4 regions of the Mesorhizobium sp. M0217 genome follow, and region 4 is predicted to be linked to each of the others. Evidence: riboswitches for the same ligand, from Rfam matches in the RefSeq annotation. Region 4 holds a riboswitch; each other region holds the start of a gene.

Region 1 (4,205 bases), on a different contig from region 4:
GGAATCCGCACGCCCGAGCTGCGCGCGGTCTGCAGCACGGTCTGGCCGGCGACGCAGCCGGCATCGACCTCCGAAAGCGAGAAGCGGATCGGCGTCACGGCTTCGACAGGTGCAGCGATGCCGTCCTCGACCGGGGAGGCAAACGGCGCCGGAATTTCCTCCATCACAGGCGCGGCAAAGCTCTCCTGATGGTATTTCGTCATGTCGAAGCCGGCGGCATCCAGCATGCCGCGCACGGCGCGCATGAACGGATCGGGGCCGCAGCAGAAGATTTCGCGCTCGCGGAAATCCGGAGCCAGCAAGGGCAGCCGGATCGCATCGATGCGCCCCATATGGCCGTACCAGCCTTCGCGGCTGGAACGTTCCTCGATCATGAAGCCGAGCGACAGGCCGGGCATATGGCCGCCGAGCAGTTCGAGTTCCTTGCGGAAGATGATCTCTTCGGCACGCCGCGCGCAGTTGACGAAACCGACATCGGTCCATGGCGCGCAGTCGTTCAGCCAGCGCAGCATCGACATCATCGGCGTCACGCCGGAGCCGGCGGAAATGAACAGGTATTTGGCCGCCGGGTGGCTGTGCAACGAGAAGTCGCCGGCCGGTCCGTAGGCCTTGACATGCGAACCGGGCACCAGATGGTCGAACATCCAGCGCGTGCCGATGCTGCCGGCCTGCGCCTTGACCGTCACCGCGATCGAAAACGGCCGCGATGGCGACGACGACAGCGTGTAGGTGCGCATCAGCGGCCCGTCCGGTGTCGGCAGTTCCAGCGTCAGGAACTGGCCCGGCTTGTAGCGGAACCAGGTCTGGTTGTCGGAGCGGAAGGTGAAGGTCTTGACGTCGGGCGCCTCGTCGCTGACGCCGATCACTTCCAGCACCTGCAGCCTATCGTTCCACGGCGCCATCTGGTCAAGATGGCGATAGAGCCCAAGATCCGTCATCGCATTCATCCTCTGGTCCCTCTTCGCCTGCTCCAGCTCACGCGACGCTGCGTAGCGCCGGCCGGCCGCCTTCGGCAAGGCGCGGGCCGATGAAGGCCGCGTACCATTCGACGAACTGGATCACGCCGCCCTCGTGCAGCTCCGAATAGGGGCCGGGCTCATAGGCCGGAGACAGGATGCCAAAGGCGTTTTCCTCGACGATGCGGCGGTCCTGGTCGTTGGTCTCGGTCCAGACATGGGTGAGCTCCTCAAGGTTGTAGTCGACCCCCTCGACCGCATCCTTGTGCACCAGCCACTTGGTCGTCACCGCGGTTTCGGTGGCGCTGATCGGCAGCACCCGGAAGGTGACCGCATGGTCGATCAGTATGTGGTTCCAGGTCGTCGGATAGTGGTAGTGCATCAAGGTGCCGATGCGGTCGGCGGCAACAGTGTCGGACAGGTTCTTCGTCACCGCGCGCTTTCCGGACATCGTGTAGCTGACGGCATCGCGCAGCAGCGGCGCGCGGGTGGCGCGGTATTGCCCGGCCGGATCGATGCGGAACTTGCTCGGCAGGCCCGCCGCCTCGCATTTCGCCCAGTGCGCCAGCATCTCCGGATCGCTGTCGGCGCCCTGCACGCCGGTCACCGTCGGCGCTTCGGGGAATGTCTTGCACAGCTCTGGATGATTGCCGGCGCAGTGATAGCATTCGCGGTTGTTTTCCCAGACCAGCTTCCAGTTGCCCTTCTCGATGATGGTGCTCTCGAAGGCGACCTTGGCTTCATTCAGCCGGTGCGGCTTGAGGTAGGGCTCTATCATGGCGCGCATCGGCGCAAAGTCGGCAGGTTCTTTCGCCAGGCAGATGAAGATGTAGCCGCCGACGCTCTCGCAGGCGACGGGCTTCAGGCCGAACTGGCTCTTGTCGAAACCGTCGGCCATCTGGCGGGCAAACAGCAGCCGGCCGTCAAGCTCGTAGGTCCACTGGTGATAGGGGCAGACAAGCTTTGCCGCCATGCCCTTCTCAGTGTTGCAGACACGGCTGCCGCGATGGCGGCAGGAATTGTGAAAGGCGTTGATGTTGCCCTTCTGGTCGCGGACCAGCACCACCGGATAATCGCCGATCTGCACGGTGATATAGCTGCCGGGCTTCGGCAGTTCGCAATCATGGCCGATGAACAGCCAGTCGCGATACCAGATAAGCTCCATGTCGAGCTTGAAATAGTCCGGGTCGGTGTAGAAGGGCTGTTCCAGCGAAAAGCCTTGCTTGCGGCCGTTCAGGAGCCTCAGCATGTCGTTGCGCGTATCCATAGTTCTGTCCTCGTGGTTTAAGGACTGAACTTGGTGGTGATGGAGGAAGGATCGGACGCAGGCCGGCGCGGCGCCGGACATGCACTATCCACCTCTTGACCGCCCACCGCGATCAGTCGAGTCTATGCATCTCGGGCTGGTTTCCGGGCTCTGGAGTTGTCCTTGCGGACCATCGCGACACCTTCCCAGGCTCTTGCCCAGTGGTCTCCCGTTGCGACTTCAACTCCACCACCGTTGCGGGGGCAGCGCCGGATTCTGACCGGCTTCCCAATTCTCCGCTGCGTCGTCACGAAGCGGCACCTGAGATGCGATCATCTAATCACGGCAGCGATCGCGACGTCGGCATGAAAGCGACATCATATCCATGCGGCGCGACACGCGCGGCATACGCCCCCCGCCGCCGGTCAAAGAGCTGAGACGTTTCTTGCGACGCCATCATCGCCGTTTCGAATCGCTGCGGATCCAGTTCGATCGGGGGCAAAAAGGGCTCAACGGTATCGAAAAGTTACTATTAGCAATCTCTAATCGAACCGAACGGTTCGTTTCTGTTGACAATGCGTGCAGGACGGTGTGAACGACGGCCCGGAAACCGACATCGGAGCGAACCACTCGGTTCGGCATAAGCGACTGAAAACAATGCGATAAATTACCATAGAGGAACTTCCTGGCACAATTTCAAGGTGCAGGACCGTGGTCCACACGGAACAACTTCGTGATTGGAAACCAGCCTATGGCTTTCCCACATCGGGGCTGTCCGAACGACGCGAATTCCTCCCAAGACACGCCGCTAGACGGACAGACAAACTGGAGTACTAAAAATGAAAAAGATCATCCTCACTGCCGCAGCCGTTTTGGCGATCACCGGCAGCGCCTTCGCCGGTAGCGACAATTACGGTTCCAATGGTGCGAACCAGCCAGCCGTCTCGGTCGACAGCTCGTATACGGCTTCCATTCAGAAGCCGGCGCACGCTGACAAGCAGCCTGTCGTTCAGGGCGCCGACCGCGACCTCTACGGCAATCGCTGATCCCGACCAAAGAAGGGCGGCTAACCCGTCGCTCTCGGGATCCCAAAAAATTCAGGAGTATTTGAAATGAAAAAGATCATCCTTGCTGCCGCCGCCGTTTTGGCCATCTCCGGCAGCGCTTTCGCCGGCAGCGACAACTACGGTTCGAACGGCGCCAACCAGCCTGCGATTACGTCGACCGATAGTGGCCATACGGCTTCGGTTGAGAAGTCGGCTCCAGCCGAGCAGGCGCCTGCCCACGGTGCCGACCGTAACCTTTTCGGCCGCTAAAGCCGGTTTCCAGCACGTGGCGGGCTTATCCGCTGCAGCTGGCGGCATCAGAAAAATTCAGGAGACTAAAATGAAGAAGATCGTTCTCGCCGCCGCAGCCGTTCTGGCTGTTTCGAGCGCTGCCTTTGCCGGCAGCGACAATTATGGCTCCAATGGCGCCAACCAGCCGGCCGCTGCCGTCGACACCACCCGCACTTCGTCGACCGGCACCAACTCGGCGGTCTACAAGCTGCTGAACTCGTCGGACGACCAACAGAAGTTCGTTCCTCAGAGCAGCGACAGGGATCGGTTCGGCAACAACTAACAGCCGAAGCTTAAAAAAGAGCGGCGGGCCTAGCCCGCCGCTCTTTTTTCATGCCTGTACGACGCAGCTATCTCAAGCCGCCTTCACTTCCACCGGCTTGAGCGAGAAGGAGTGCCCATCGGCGTCGAAGATGTGCAGGTCCCCGGCATCCGCGGTCAGCCGCAGCTTTGCCCCGCGCTTGACCTCGACATTGCCGGGCAGCTTGGTCACCAATGGCAGGTCGGCGCGGCCGATATCGATATAGACCAGCTGCACCTCGCCGAGCTGCTCCACATAGTCCACCACGCCCTCGAAAAGATATTCCGTGCCGGTGGCGACCGACAGATCCTCCGGCCGCACGCCGAAGCTGACCGCCGCACCCTTGGCTGACGCCGGCGTTGCAA
Region 2 (4,205 bases), on a different contig from region 4:
CATTTGCCTGCTAGCATGACCGGAATCGCCGGCTAAAGTCGGGAAAATGGTTCGAGGCAAGACACTTTGACGAAGGACAAAATCTCACTCCCCGCGGCCAGGCGCATCGCGCTCGCCGCGCAAGGATTTCTCGATCCCCGCCCGGTCGGCACGCCCGATCGCCGCCACCTCGCCCGCGTGCTGTCGCGCACCGGCTTGCTGCAGATCGATTCCGTCAGCGCGGTGGTGCGCGCCCACTATATGCCGCTCTATTCGCGGCTTGGCCCCTACCCGCTGGCTTTGCTCGACAATGCGGCCATCACCCGCAAACGCACGGTGTTCGAATACTGGGCGCATGAGGCCTCGTTCCTGCCGGTCGAGACCTACCCGCTGATGCGCTGGCGCATGCAGCGGGCCGAGCAAGGCGACGAAATGTATCTCGGCCTCGCCAAATGGGGCCGCGAGCACGCCGCCTATATCGAAGAGATCTACCGCGCGGTCGCCGAGCGCGGCCCGATTGCCGCTTCGGCACTGGAAGGCCAGAAAGGTTCGGGCGGCTGGTGGGGCTGGAGCCACGCCAAGCACGCCTTCGAATGGCTCTTCTGGGCCGGACGCATCACCACGGCGCACCGCCGTGGCTTCGAACGCTTCTATGACCTGCCCGAGCGCGTGCTGCCGCAGGCGATCCTCGATCTGCCGGTGCCGACCGCCGAGGACGCGCACCGCGAATTGCTGCGCATTTCTGCCCGCGCCCACGGCATCGCGACGTCGGGTGACCTGCGCGATTATTTCCGCTTGTCGCCGGCCGACATGAAGGGCCGGTTGGAGGAACTGGTCGAGATGGGCGAGTTGCTGCCGGTAAACGTCGAAGGTTGGGACAAGCCGGCTTACCTCTATAGGGACGCCCGCCTGCCGCGAAAGATCGAGGCCCGCGCCTTGCTGGCCCCCTTCGATCCGGTGGTCTTCGAGCGCGCGCGCACCGAGCGTCTCTTCGATTTCCGCTACCGCATCGAGATCTACACCCCGGCCGACAAGCGGCAATATGGCTATTACGTGCTGCCTTTCTTGCTCGGCGACAAGATCGTCGCCCGCGTCGACCTCAAGGCCGACCGGCCTGCGAGTGTCTTACGCGTCCACGCCGCCTATGCCGAAGCAGGCGCACCGCCTGAGACCACCGCACAGCTTTTCGAGGAACTAAAGGAGATGCAGGGCTGGCTTGGCCTTGAGCGCATCGAAGTGACGCCGGCCGGCAATCTGGGGAAACCCCTGGCCGACATCGCCATGTCGTAGCCGTGCGTTGACACCGCCGCCCGCAAAAGCCTAAATCCGCTGCAGACGGTCCCCTGCCCGCAACGGCAAGGGCCAAGAGGGAATGCGGTGCGGGATTTCGGTCCCAAATCCGCGGCTGTCCCCGCAACTGTAAGCGACGAGCCAAGGCCGAAAGCCACTGGGTAACACCGGGAAGGCGGCTAACCAAGGCGACGACCCGCGAGCCAGGAGACCTGCCGTCTGAGACAAAGTATCCGATCGCCTGGCGGGTTTCCGGGCAAGGAGCACGGTTTTTGGACCAGAACAGCAGTTTTTCGGCTGGCACAGCGGACATTGCGTCCGGCGACAACGACGCCCTGACCGGCGTGACCGTCATCGTCTGCGCCTCCTGCCGCGATGAGACCGGTTCCGACGCCCATCCGCGCGCCGGCGAATTGCTGGCTGAGGACACACGCCGCGCCGCTGCCGGCGATATCCGGGTCCGCACCGCCGAATGTCTCGGCAATTGCAAGCGCCGCCTCAGCGCCGCGATCCTGCGCGATGGCTGCTGGAGCTATGTCTTCGGCGATCTGACCGCAACCAGCGGCGCCGACCTCGTTACCGGCGCAAAGCTCTTCGCGACTTCGGCCGACGGCCTCATCCCGTGGCGCGGCCGGCCCGATAGCCTCAAGCGCGGCCTCGTTGCCCGCATCCCACCCCTCGACATGCTGAAGGACTGACGATGAACGCTTCAAACCCGGCCGCCAACCTCTCCCGTGTTCCCTGCACTGTCGTTACAGGCTTCCTCGGCGCCGGCAAGACGACGCTGGTCCGCCATCTCCTGGAAAATGCCGGCGGCAAGCGCATCGCCATCATCGTCAACGAGTTCGGCGACATCGGCATCGACGGGGAAATCCTGAAAGGCTGCGGCATCGACACCTGCCCCGAGGAAAACATCGTCGAACTGGCCAATGGCTGCATCTGCTGTACAGTCGCCGACGATTTCGTGCCCGCCCTCGACAAGATCCTCGCGCTGACACCGAAGGTTGACCACATCCTGATCGAGACCTCGGGCCTGGCTCTGCCCAAGCCGCTGGTCCAGGCGTTCCAGTGGCCGAGCGTGAAGAGCCGGGTAACCGTCGACGGTGTCATCGCCGTGGTAGACGGCCCGGCGCTGGCCGAAGGCCGCGTCGCCAACGACATGGACGCTTTGCAGGCACAGCGCGCTCAGGACGAGACGCTCGACCATGACGATCCTGTCGAAGAAGTGTTCGAGGACCAGATCGCCTGCGCCGATTTGATCATCCTGTCGAAGAGCGATCTGATGGACGCCCCCGGTTCGGCCCGCGCCAACGCCATCATCAATGAACATTCCGCCCGCGCGGTAAAAATCGTGCCGACTGCGCATGGCAAGGTCGACCCGTCGGTGCTGCTTGGCCTCGGTCTCGCCGTCGAAGACGACATCGAGAACCGCAAGTCGCATCACGACGGCGCTTTCGATCATGAGCATGACGATTTCGACACCTTCATCGTCGACATCCCCTCGATCGCCAATCCCGACGACCTGGCCAAGCGCGTCGCCACCGCCGCCGAACAGGAAAACGTGTTGCGTGTAAAAGGCTTCGTCGATGTCGGCGGCAAGCCGATGCGGCTTTTGCTGCAGGCCGTCGGCCCACGCGTCAACCATTACTATGACCGCGCCTGGACGGCCGAGGACGATCGCCGCTCGCGTCTCGTCGTCATTGGCCTGAAGGGGCTGAACCGTCCGGCGATCGAGCGTATACTCGCCGGTTGATCTCAGGCACGAGCCGCGATGCATATACTCGCCACGACCTCCGCCTCGCTCGACGATCTCGCCGAGCCAGTTGATCTCCGGCAGACGCCGGCGGATATCGTGGCGCTGTCCTTCACCGACAGCGACCTCGCCGGCCTCGCGGCGGCCTGGAAGGCCGATGCCGTCCGCCTGCCGTCGATGCGGCTGGCGGCGCTGCGCGACCTGCGCCATCCCATGTCCGTGGACCTCTGGATCGACAGCGTCGCCCGCCACGCCAAGGTGATTTTGGTGCGCATCCTCGGCGGCTACGACTGGTGGCGCTATGGCTGCGACCAGCTTGCCGCGACTGCCGGTGCGAACGGCATCAAGCTGGCGCTGCTGCCGGGCGAGAGCCACGACGAGGATCTCAGGCTGATCGAAGCCTCGACGCTGCCGCGCGAGGATCTGGACGGCCTGCTTGGTTATTTCCGCGAGGGTGGCCCGGAGAATATGACGGCGCTGGTGCAAAGATTGGCGGGGCTGGCGGGACGGGATGCGGGGGCGGCTGACCCGGTCAGCGTGCCGAAAGCTGGCTACTACGAGCCTGGCCGCGGCGTCGTAGGCAAGTTGAATTTTGCCGATGTCGGCGTTCCTTCACACCCCCCTCTGTCCTGCCGGACATCTCCCCCGCAAGGGGGGAGATCAGCCGTTACCAAAGGCGGCTCCTCTCCTGCTCCTTTGGAGATCTCCGCAAGGTCTGCGATTGGCGAAAACATTTATGAGAGCACAATCTGCCCCCTTGCGGGGGAGATGTCCGGCAGGACAGAGGGGGGTGGGCCGGAACTCGGCGCAGACAACATCAACCTTCCCATCATCCCCATCCTATTCTACCGCTCGATGCTGCTGGCCGCCGATGTCGCGCCAATCGATGCCCTCTTTGATGCACTCCGCCAGCGCGGCATGAGACCGATCCCGATCTTCGTCTCCAGCCTCAAAGACCCGACCTCCCTGGCCTTCGTCGAAACCGCACTGGCCTCGCTCAACCCCGCCGCCATCATCACCGCAACCGCCTTCGCCTCCGGCGCCGAACCCGGCGTCCAAACCCTGTTCGACCGCGCCGGCGTGCCGGTCTTCCAGGTCATCGTCGCCACCACCCGCCGCAACGTCTGGGACAACAACCAGCGCGGCCTGGCGCCCGCCGACCTCGCCATGCATGTCGTGCTGC
Region 3 (4,205 bases), on a different contig from region 4:
CGGTGCGGTCCTATGAGCGGGCGCAGATGGCCGCGGTCTACCGCACCTATCTCGACTTTTCCGAGCTGACGCCGCCGCTGGTCTATTCGGTGGTGCTGGCGTTTTTCGGCCTCGGCTCGGTGTTCGTGACGCTGGGCATTCTGGCCGCGGTTTGCGGCTTTATCTCCTGGCGCTATCTGCCGAAGTCGCTTTAGTCGCCGATCAGGCGGTTGCCTCAAGCGCTGCATGCCGCTCGCGCACCCAGTTGTGGAAGCGGTGCAGATCGTACTCCTCCGGCATTAGCACGCCGGCCTGGTGGCGCATCGAGCGCAGGCCTTTCTGATTGATCTCGCAGATCGCGGCATCCTCCTCCAGCACCTGGGTGCCGAAGGCGACGACATTGTCGATGTCCGTCTCAGCCAGCGCCTCGGGCGCGAACAGCCACTCGGCGGTGAGTTCGGTCTGTTCGGGACCGAGCGGCATCAGTCGCACCGTCCTGACATAATCGACATGGCCAACGATGAACATCGAGGGCAGGCTGGTGGCATAGGTCTGTCCGGCCGCACGCTCGGCCGGCGTCAGGCCCGGGAAGACCGGGCCATGGGCATGTCCGTCGCGCGACCAGGTCTCGGCGCCGGCGCGCAGGCCACCCGAAAACTCCGGTGCGTCATTGTCGGCATGGCGGACCCAGTCGGGGTCGTCGTGCCGGCTCATCAGGCCGCGGCCGTATATCGGCACCAGCCGAGACAGGTCCTTGTGGACGCCTGGGCAATGCAGGCACTCGTTGAAGTTCTCCCAGAAGATCTTCCAGTTGCAGTTCATCACCTTGCGCAGGACATGGCCTGATACCAGAGTTTCCAGCGGCCAGTTGGCGAGGTCGCCGGATGCGGGATCGAAGGAGGTCCCGGCGGAGCCGGCCGCAGCCTGCTGAAGGTTCACAAAGACAAAGCCGCGCCATACCGACAGCGCCACCCGGTAGAGCGGATGATCTGCCTTGTCGAAACCATCTGGCAGCGATTTCGAGGGAACGCGCACGAGATCGCCGCGCAGCGAGTAGGACCAGGCATGGTAGGGGCAAGTGATGAGCCGCGCTTTCAGCCGGCCCTCGCTTTCCTGGCAAAGCTGCGAGCCGCGATGCCGGCAGGTGTTGTGGAAGGCGCGCAACTCGCCGGTGTCGTCGCGGAGCACGACGATTTCCTGTGTGCCAACGCGGAATGTCCTGAATGCCAAAGGCTGGGCAAGATCGGCCTCGCGGCAGACGAGCAGCCAGCTTTTGTACCAGATGGCGTCGAGATCGCGCTGGTAAGCCTCGCTATCCCAATAGGCCGATGACGGTAGCGTCGGTTCGGCCCGGCTCAGGCCGTTATAGGGGTCGCGCTCGCTCGGGTTGGGATGCATGGCTGGCTTCCTATGAAGCGTCAGCCGACACCCCGGCAGATAGTTTGTCAATCAGAGTGCCGCATTGCCGGTTGCAGGCGCGGCGCATAATCATGTCGTGGACATGGGACATTCGGAAATTGGGGGGATTCGGAAATTGGCCGCACGACAGATGTCGCTTACGCCGGAGCTGGTCGCGCGCTGCTGGCGCGAGATCAGGGACCCCGGGCCGGATCCGGACGCGATGCATCTCGATGACGCCGACTATGACGCGCTGCTGGATGAATTGCAGGTCGAACTCCCGGATAGCGAACCGCTATGGCTGTTCGGCTATGGATCGCTGATCTGGAAACCGGAAATAGATTATGTCGAGGACCGCGTTGCGCTGGCGCGCGGCTGGCATCGGTCCTTTTGCATGAACATGACGCGCTGGCGCGGCACCAAGGACAGCCCCGGCCTGATGATGGCGCTGGACCGTGGCGGACAATGCAAGGGCGTCGCCTTCCGGCTGACCGAAAGTAACCGGCGCGGGCAGTTGGGCCGGCTTTTCCGGCGCGAAGTCACGCTGAAGCCGACAAGCTACCGGCCGCGCATGCTGAAGCTTGCAAGCGAGGCCGGACCGCTCAGGGCATTGGCCTTCGTCATCAACCGCAACGGCCTGACCTATTCAGGGCCGCTCGACGAGGGCAAGGTCGTCGAAAGGCTGGCAACGTCCTGCGGGCACTGGGGGTCGGGCGCCGACTATCTCTACAACACGGTGAAAAACCTTGAAGAGCGCGGCATTCACGATCGCCATCTGTGGCGGCTGCAGCGGCTGGTTGCCGAGCGGATCACCGCGTTGAACCCGTAACGCCGCATGGCGCATTCGCGCTGTTGGCCGGCGGAATTTGGTTTGCCGGATGCGGCCGTTTCAGCCTATAGTCATGCATGTCGTCGGTTCCGTTAGGGACCAAGAGGGAATGCGGTGAGGGCTGACTTGTTGCCCAATGCCGTGGCTGCCCCCGCAACTGTGTGCGGTAGTCCTCTCCAAGCCACTGAGGATTTTTTCCTCGGGAAGGTGGGGAAGGGCGCTGATCCGCGAGCCAGGAGACCTGCCGGCGACAGGGAACTGACTTCGATGCCCTCGGGTGGAGGGCGAAAGGACAAGATATGAATACCGCTTCCGTCTCCCTCGGCGCTTCCGTCTCCTCGCAGTCGCGCTTCATGCAGCTCGTGCTTAGCGCGTTTCTGGGCATTTTCGTCGTCGGCGTTGTCGGTTTCTCGCATATCGATGCGGTCCACAATGCGGCGCACGACTATCGCCATTCGATGGCGTTTCCCTGCCACTGACGAGGATCTGACATCATGAACCTGTTTCGCAACGTCGTGTTCATCGCGGCGATCGCAGGGCTCGTGGCGGGTGTCGCTCTCGCCTGCATGCAGGCCTACGCCACCGTGCCGCTGATCCTCAAGGCCGAGGTCTACGAAAAGGCTGGTGGCGGCCATGAGCATGAGCATGCCGCGGCGCCCGCCGCCAACGCTGCGGACACCAATGCCATGAGCACCGCCGCGCCGGCGGAAAATGCCGTGAGCAGCGCAGCACCCGCACCGGCTGAAGCTGCCGCGCCAGCGGAGGACGAAGGCTGGGCGCCGGCCGACGGCTTCGAGCGATTCGCCTTCAGCGTGCTGGCCAATATCGTCACCGGTATCGGTTTCGCGCTGGTCCTGGTGGCGGTTTCCGAATTCGCCGGCGGCATCGGCAACTGGCGCCAGGGGGTGTTCTGGGGTCTGGCCGGCTTTGCCGTATTCACGCTGGCTCCGGGCCTCGGCCTGCCGCCGGAACTGCCGGCAATGCCGGCGGCCGATCTCATGCAGCGCCAGATCTGGTGGGTGGCGACGGTTGTGGCGACTGCCATTGGCCTTGCCTTGATCGCCTTCCGCACCTCGGCGCCGCTGACCGTCCTTGCCGTCGTTCTGATCGTCGCCCCGCATATTGTCGGCGCGCCGCAGCCCGACAGTTTCGAGACGCCGATCCCCGAAGGCCTGCATCACCAGTTCGTGGTGGCGGTGACGGTGACCAATCTGGTGTTCTGGTTGGTGCTCGGCGCCGTCATTGGCGTGGTGCGCGAACGCTTCACCGGCTCGGCGACCAGCCTGCGCGACAGCTTTGCCTGATCGCAGTTTGACCTTTATCATCGGCGGTGGGCGCGCCGGCAGGCGCGCGCATGCCGAAACCCTGGCGACGGCGTTGCCGCCGCCATGGGCCTATATCGCCACCGCCGAAGCCTATGACGATGAGATGCGCGAGCGCATCGCGCTGCATCGCTCGCGGCGCGGCGAAGGCTGGGCGACCATCGACGCGCCGCTCGATCTTGTCGGAGCGCTCGAAGCCTTGCCCGACAACCAGCCGGTGCTCGTCGATTGCCTGACGCTGTGGCTGACCAATCATATGCTGGCCGATCATGATCTAGAGGGGGAGTGCCGGCGGCTGGCCGATGTGCTTTCGCGGCCGCGCGGGCCGTGGTTCGTGGTCTCCAACGAAGTCGGACAAGGCATTGTGCCCGACAATGCGCTGGCACGCCGGTTCCGCGATGCCGCCGGCAGGCTCAACCAGCAGATCGCGGTGGTAGCTGATATGGTGCTTCTGATGGTGGCGGGGCTGCCGCTCAAGGTGAAATGAGATGACCGTTATCGACGCAAAAGATGAAGAGCGCCATCGCGCCAAGATGGCCAAGCGCAAGGCGGTGCAGGACGCCGAGGTCGCGGAAAAGACGGTCGAGAAGGGGCTGCTGATCGTCAACACCGGACCCGGCAAGGGCAAGACCACGGCTGCCTTCGGGCTGGCGCTACGCATGCTCGGCTATGGCAAG
Region 4 (4,205 bases):
CCGGAAGACGTCGAGGCCGACAAGGCATCCGGCGCCAAGGTTACCTATTTCGAGGGCTATCTGTGGGATCCGCCGCGCGCCAAGGAGGCGATCCGGCAGACGGCGAAGCTCGCACACGAGGCCGGGCGCGAAGTGTCGATGACTTTGTCGGATTCGTTCTGCGTCGACCGCTACCGGGACGAGTTCCTCGAGCTGATGCGCTCGGGCACTGTCGACATCGTCTTTGCTAACAGCCACGAGATCAAGTCGCTCTACCAGACCTCGTCCTTCGACGAAGCGGTGGCGCAGATCCGCAAGGACTGCAAGATCGCCGCCGTCACACGCTCGGAAAAAGGCTCGGTTATCCTGCGCGGCGACGAGACCGTCACCATCCAGGCGACGACGATCCGCGAGTTGGTCGACACCACCGGCGCCGGCGATCTCTACGCCGCCGCTTTCCTGCATGGCTACACGCAGGGCCGCGACCTCAAGACCTGCGGCGATCTTGGCTCGCTGGCGGCCGGCCTGGTGATCCAGCAGATCGGCCCAAGGCCAAGGCAGAATTTGCGCCGCGAGGCGGAACGGGCTGGGTTGCTGTAGGTGGGCGAGCAACTAACCAGCTGCCCTGCTGAGACGATCAGCGCAGTGGCCGAACTGTGTCAAACCTCGCTCATATCGACAGCCATTCGCTCCGGAGAACTGACCGATGCTGATGCCGTAAAGCTCGCTGGAGAGGTGCAAGGCGGGCTTGCCTTGACGGCGTTCACCGATATCCAGATCGCCGCCGGCATTTTCCAGAAGCTCAGCTTGTGGAAGGCCAATAAGGTTCCTGAGGTAACGGAGAACTCGCGGCGACCGTCGGAGCACTTGAACTTGCGATCACGTCCCGCGTAGCAGCGAAGGATGCCGAATGCGGGCAGACTGGTTCCCATTGGTCTGCGACCAGCGGAACTGGCAGCTGGGCTTCATCCTCGTCAATCTCATTACAGGACGGGACGGGCCCACTTCGGCTTGTTGTTCTGCCAGCATGGCACGGACGAGTGGATGCCAATAATCTATGAGAACAGGTCGTTCACCCAAGCTGCGTCGCAGCCCGACAGGAATCCGCTAGTTGGACAACGGTGGCAGGGGTGCAGCTCCGGCAATGGGCGGACTGAATATTTCACAATGCAGACAAAGACGTAAAGGACGTACCACATAACGACATAAACATTTCGTTATGCGGTATTGACGAGGTGCGGGCTGCTGTGATTGTCTGCGCGTCGTGGTTCTCCGCACGGCGCTGCCGCAGCGGAGCTAAGAGGGAAGCCGGTGCGATGCCGGCGCTGCCCCCGCAACTGTTAGCGGCGAGCCAAACCCACTCATGTCACTGAGGCGAATAGCCTTGGGAAGAGGGGTAGAGGCTATGACCCCGCGAGCCAGGAGACCTGCCACGACGAATTACGTCCACGGGCGGGGTGTCTCGGTGGCCGCTGCAACCCGGCGTTCGTGCCGGCCTGCTAGCGCCTTCCTTGTCATCGACGCCCCAACCATCGGGGTATGACATGACTGACTCTCAGCAAATTCCTGTAGCAACGCTCGGCGTGCCGCGCTTCGGTCGTCGGCGAGAATTGAAATTCGCGCTTGAAAGCTACTGGTCCGGAAAATCGTCCGCTGGCGACCTTCTCACGACGTCGAAGGCGCTCCGTGCCGCTAGCTGGGAAGAGCAGCGCGATCGCGGCGTGTCGAAAATACCGTCAAACGACTTCTCGCTTTACGACCATGTGCTCGACACCGCAGCCATGGTCGGCGCCATTCCCTCCCGTTACGGCTGGAATAGCGGCGAGGTCCCACTTGACATCTACTTCGCAATGGCGCGCGGCAACCAGGGTCAGACGGAGGATTGTGCATACGCTGGTCACCAGGAGGCGGCTCATGGGCCCGGTGTAACCGCGATGGAAATGACCAAGTGGTTTGACACAAACTACCACTACATTGTGCCGGAACTGGATGATGATCAGACGTTCGCCCTCTCGTCGACGAGACCCGTCGATTACTTCCTCGAGGCCAAAGCTCTCGGCATTCACACACGCCCAGTCATCCTTGGCCCCATCACCTTCCTCAAGCTGGCGAAATCACCTGCCGAAGGGTTCGATCCTATCGCGCTCCTACCGCGGCTGCTGCCCGTTTACGAGCAACTCCTGCAGAGGCTGAAGCTGTCGGGAGCCGACTGGGTGCAGATCGATGAGCCGGCGCTTGTCCTCGATCTGAACTCCAACGAACGAGCTGCGTTCGAGTTCGCCTATGGCCAGCTGTCGAAAGCCGCGCCCGAGCTGAAGATCATGCTGGCTACGTATTTCGGGCATCTGGGAGACAATCTCGAAACCACGGTTTCTCTGCCCCTGGCCGGGCTGCATATTGATCTCGTGCGCGCTCCCGAGCAGCTGGAAACGGTGGGTCGGCTCGCTCCGAAGGATCTGGTGCTCTCGCTTGGCTTGATCGACGGCCGCAACGTCTGGCGTGCGAACCTGCCCGCCATTCTCGACCGCATCAAACCGATCGTCGCCGGCTGGCCCTTGGACCGCGTCGAGATCGCGCCTTCTTGCTCGATGCTGCATGTGCCGATCGACCTGCGCATGGAGACGGAACTCGACGCCGACATCAGCTCGTGGCTCGCCTTCGCGGCCCAGAAGACCGACGAATTGGTGTTGCTGGCCCGGGCCTTGTCCCAAGGCAGAGATGCGGTGGCTGGCGCTTTGAAAGCGTCTGCCGAGGCTGCCGCCACGCGCGTGACATCCACGAGGATCCATGACCCGCTTGTTCAGGGGCGGATCGCTAGCATTGACGACAGCGCGAAGCGACGAGAGAGCGCTTTTGCCGAGCGCTCCAGAGTCCAAGCCGGCTCACTCGGGCTGCCGCCGTTCCCGACGACGACCATCGGGTCCTTCCCGCAGACGCCGCAGGTACGCAAGGCGCGGGCCGCTCATGCGAAGGGCCAGCTGAGCTATGTCGACTACGAGATGTTCCTGAGGAAGGAGATCGAGGCTGCAATTCGCTGGCAGGAAGAGATCGGGCTGGACGTGCTGGTGCACGGTGAGTTCGAGCGAAACGACATGGTACAGCATTTCGGCGAGCAGCTGTCTGGCTTCGCCTTCACCCAGCATGCCTGGGTACAAAGCTATGGGTCGCGGTACGTGCGTCCCCCCATCATTTTCGGCGACGTATCGAGGCGCAATCCGATGACAGTGCGCTGGTGGCAATTCGCCCAGTCGCTTACGGAAAAGCCCGTGAAGGGAATGCTGACAGGCCCAGTCACCATTCTCAACTGGTCTTTTGTTCGCGACGACGTACCCCGCTCCGAAGCCTGCCGCCAGATCGCGCTCGCCATCCGCGACGAAGTGACGGATCTCGAAAGGTCCGGCGCAAGGATGGTCCAGATCGATGAGGCCGCGTTTCGCGAAGGATTGCCACTGCGCCAATCTGACTGGAAAGTCTATCTCGACTGGGCTGTCGAATGCTTCCGGATCGCTTCAACGGGTGTAAAGGACGCGACTCAAATTCATACCCACATGTGCTATTCGGAGTTCAACGAGATCATTCACGCGATCGCTGGAATGGATGCGGATGTCATTTCGATTGAGACGTCGCGCTCGAAGATGGAACTGTTGGAGGCCTTCACGAACTCCAAGTATCCGAACGAAATCGGTCCCGGCGTCTATGATATTCACTCACCACGCGTCCCGAAAGTCGGCGAGATTTCGGACTTAGTCATGCTTGCCCGCGAGCGACTGTCCGACGGCCAACTGTGGATAAACCCGGACTGTGGCCTCAAAACACGCAAATGGGAGGAGGTCCGCCCTGCCCTCATTAACATGGTCGCGGCAGCACGCGCGCTCCGGCAGAAAGTGCAGGCGTGAGGCTTCTCTTCCTCACCGTGTGGGGAGTTGCCGGCTGGCGGATGTCGGCCGGGAATATGCCAAACCGATCACACTCTTGGAAATAAGCCACACGGCGAAAATGTGCAATTTTCCTTCGGCACGTGTCCTCATCCCGCAGAAATATAAATGTGACACTACGCTATAGTATTGGTCCTTGGGAACATACAGGCCCCGCGCCTCGAACAAATCGTACACACGTCGTTTCTCAAAGTAGACTGCTTGGCATGTTCGCTCAGGCGGCGACAATATATGGTGCAGCGCGTCTGTCCGCTTCCCCAGCTGATTCGCGCAGACGACGGGCGAGGTGGC

Evidence for each region. Region 4 has a riboswitch for cobalamin ahead of metE (5-methyltetrahydropteroyltriglutamate--homocysteine S-methyltransferase). Riboswitches for the same ligand answer to the same signal wherever they lie in the genome.
Region 1: another riboswitch for cobalamin. It lies ahead of NKJ18_RS12450 (aromatic ring-hydroxylating oxygenase subunit alpha); the one in region 4 lies ahead of metE (5-methyltetrahydropteroyltriglutamate--homocysteine S-methyltransferase).
Region 2: another riboswitch for cobalamin. It lies ahead of NKJ18_RS06880 (DUF1636 family protein); the one in region 4 lies ahead of metE (5-methyltetrahydropteroyltriglutamate--homocysteine S-methyltransferase).
Region 3: another riboswitch for cobalamin. It lies ahead of NKJ18_RS06650 (CbtB domain-containing protein); the one in region 4 lies ahead of metE (5-methyltetrahydropteroyltriglutamate--homocysteine S-methyltransferase).

Annotation. Positions count from the first base shown of each region.
Region 1 is NZ_JAMYSN010000006.1:12,254-16,458, reverse strand. It holds gene NKJ18_RS12455 (FAD-binding oxidoreductase) at 1-938, opposite strand, end outside; gene NKJ18_RS12450 (aromatic ring-hydroxylating oxygenase subunit alpha) at 976-2,223, opposite strand; cobalamin riboswitch at 2,341-2,542, opposite strand; gene NKJ18_RS12445 (DUF680 domain-containing protein) at 3,042-3,248, shown strand; gene NKJ18_RS12440 (DUF680 domain-containing protein) at 3,315-3,518, shown strand; gene NKJ18_RS12435 (DUF680 domain-containing protein) at 3,589-3,822, shown strand; gene NKJ18_RS12430 (ABC transporter ATP-binding protein) at 3,895-4,205, opposite strand, start outside.
Region 2 is NZ_JAMYSN010000002.1:481,822-486,026, forward strand. It holds gene NKJ18_RS06875 (winged helix-turn-helix domain-containing protein) at 67-1,269, shown strand; cobalamin riboswitch at 1,299-1,503, shown strand; gene NKJ18_RS06880 (DUF1636 family protein) at 1,542-1,967, shown strand; gene cobW (cobalamin biosynthesis protein CobW) at 1,970-3,022, shown strand; gene cobN (cobaltochelatase subunit CobN) at 3,041-4,205, shown strand, end outside.
Region 3 is NZ_JAMYSN010000002.1:436,170-440,374, reverse strand. It holds gene NKJ18_RS06665 (MFS transporter) at 1-194, shown strand, start outside; gene NKJ18_RS06660 (aromatic ring-hydroxylating oxygenase subunit alpha) at 202-1,377, opposite strand; gene NKJ18_RS06655 (gamma-glutamylcyclotransferase) at 1,514-2,206, shown strand; cobalamin riboswitch at 2,274-2,469, shown strand; gene NKJ18_RS06650 (CbtB domain-containing protein) at 2,506-2,685, shown strand; gene NKJ18_RS06645 (CbtA family protein) at 2,701-3,510, shown strand; gene cobU (bifunctional adenosylcobinamide kinase/adenosylcobinamide-phosphate guanylyltransferase) at 3,503-4,015, shown strand; gene cobO (cob(I)yrinic acid a,c-diamide adenosyltransferase) at 4,017-4,205, shown strand, end outside.
Region 4 is NZ_JAMYSN010000025.1:13,649-17,853, reverse strand. It holds gene NKJ18_RS27040 (adenosine kinase) at 1-579, shown strand, start outside; gene NKJ18_RS27035 (hypothetical protein) at 580-873, shown strand; cobalamin riboswitch at 1,228-1,428, shown strand; gene metE (5-methyltetrahydropteroyltriglutamate--homocysteine S-methyltransferase) at 1,524-3,875, shown strand.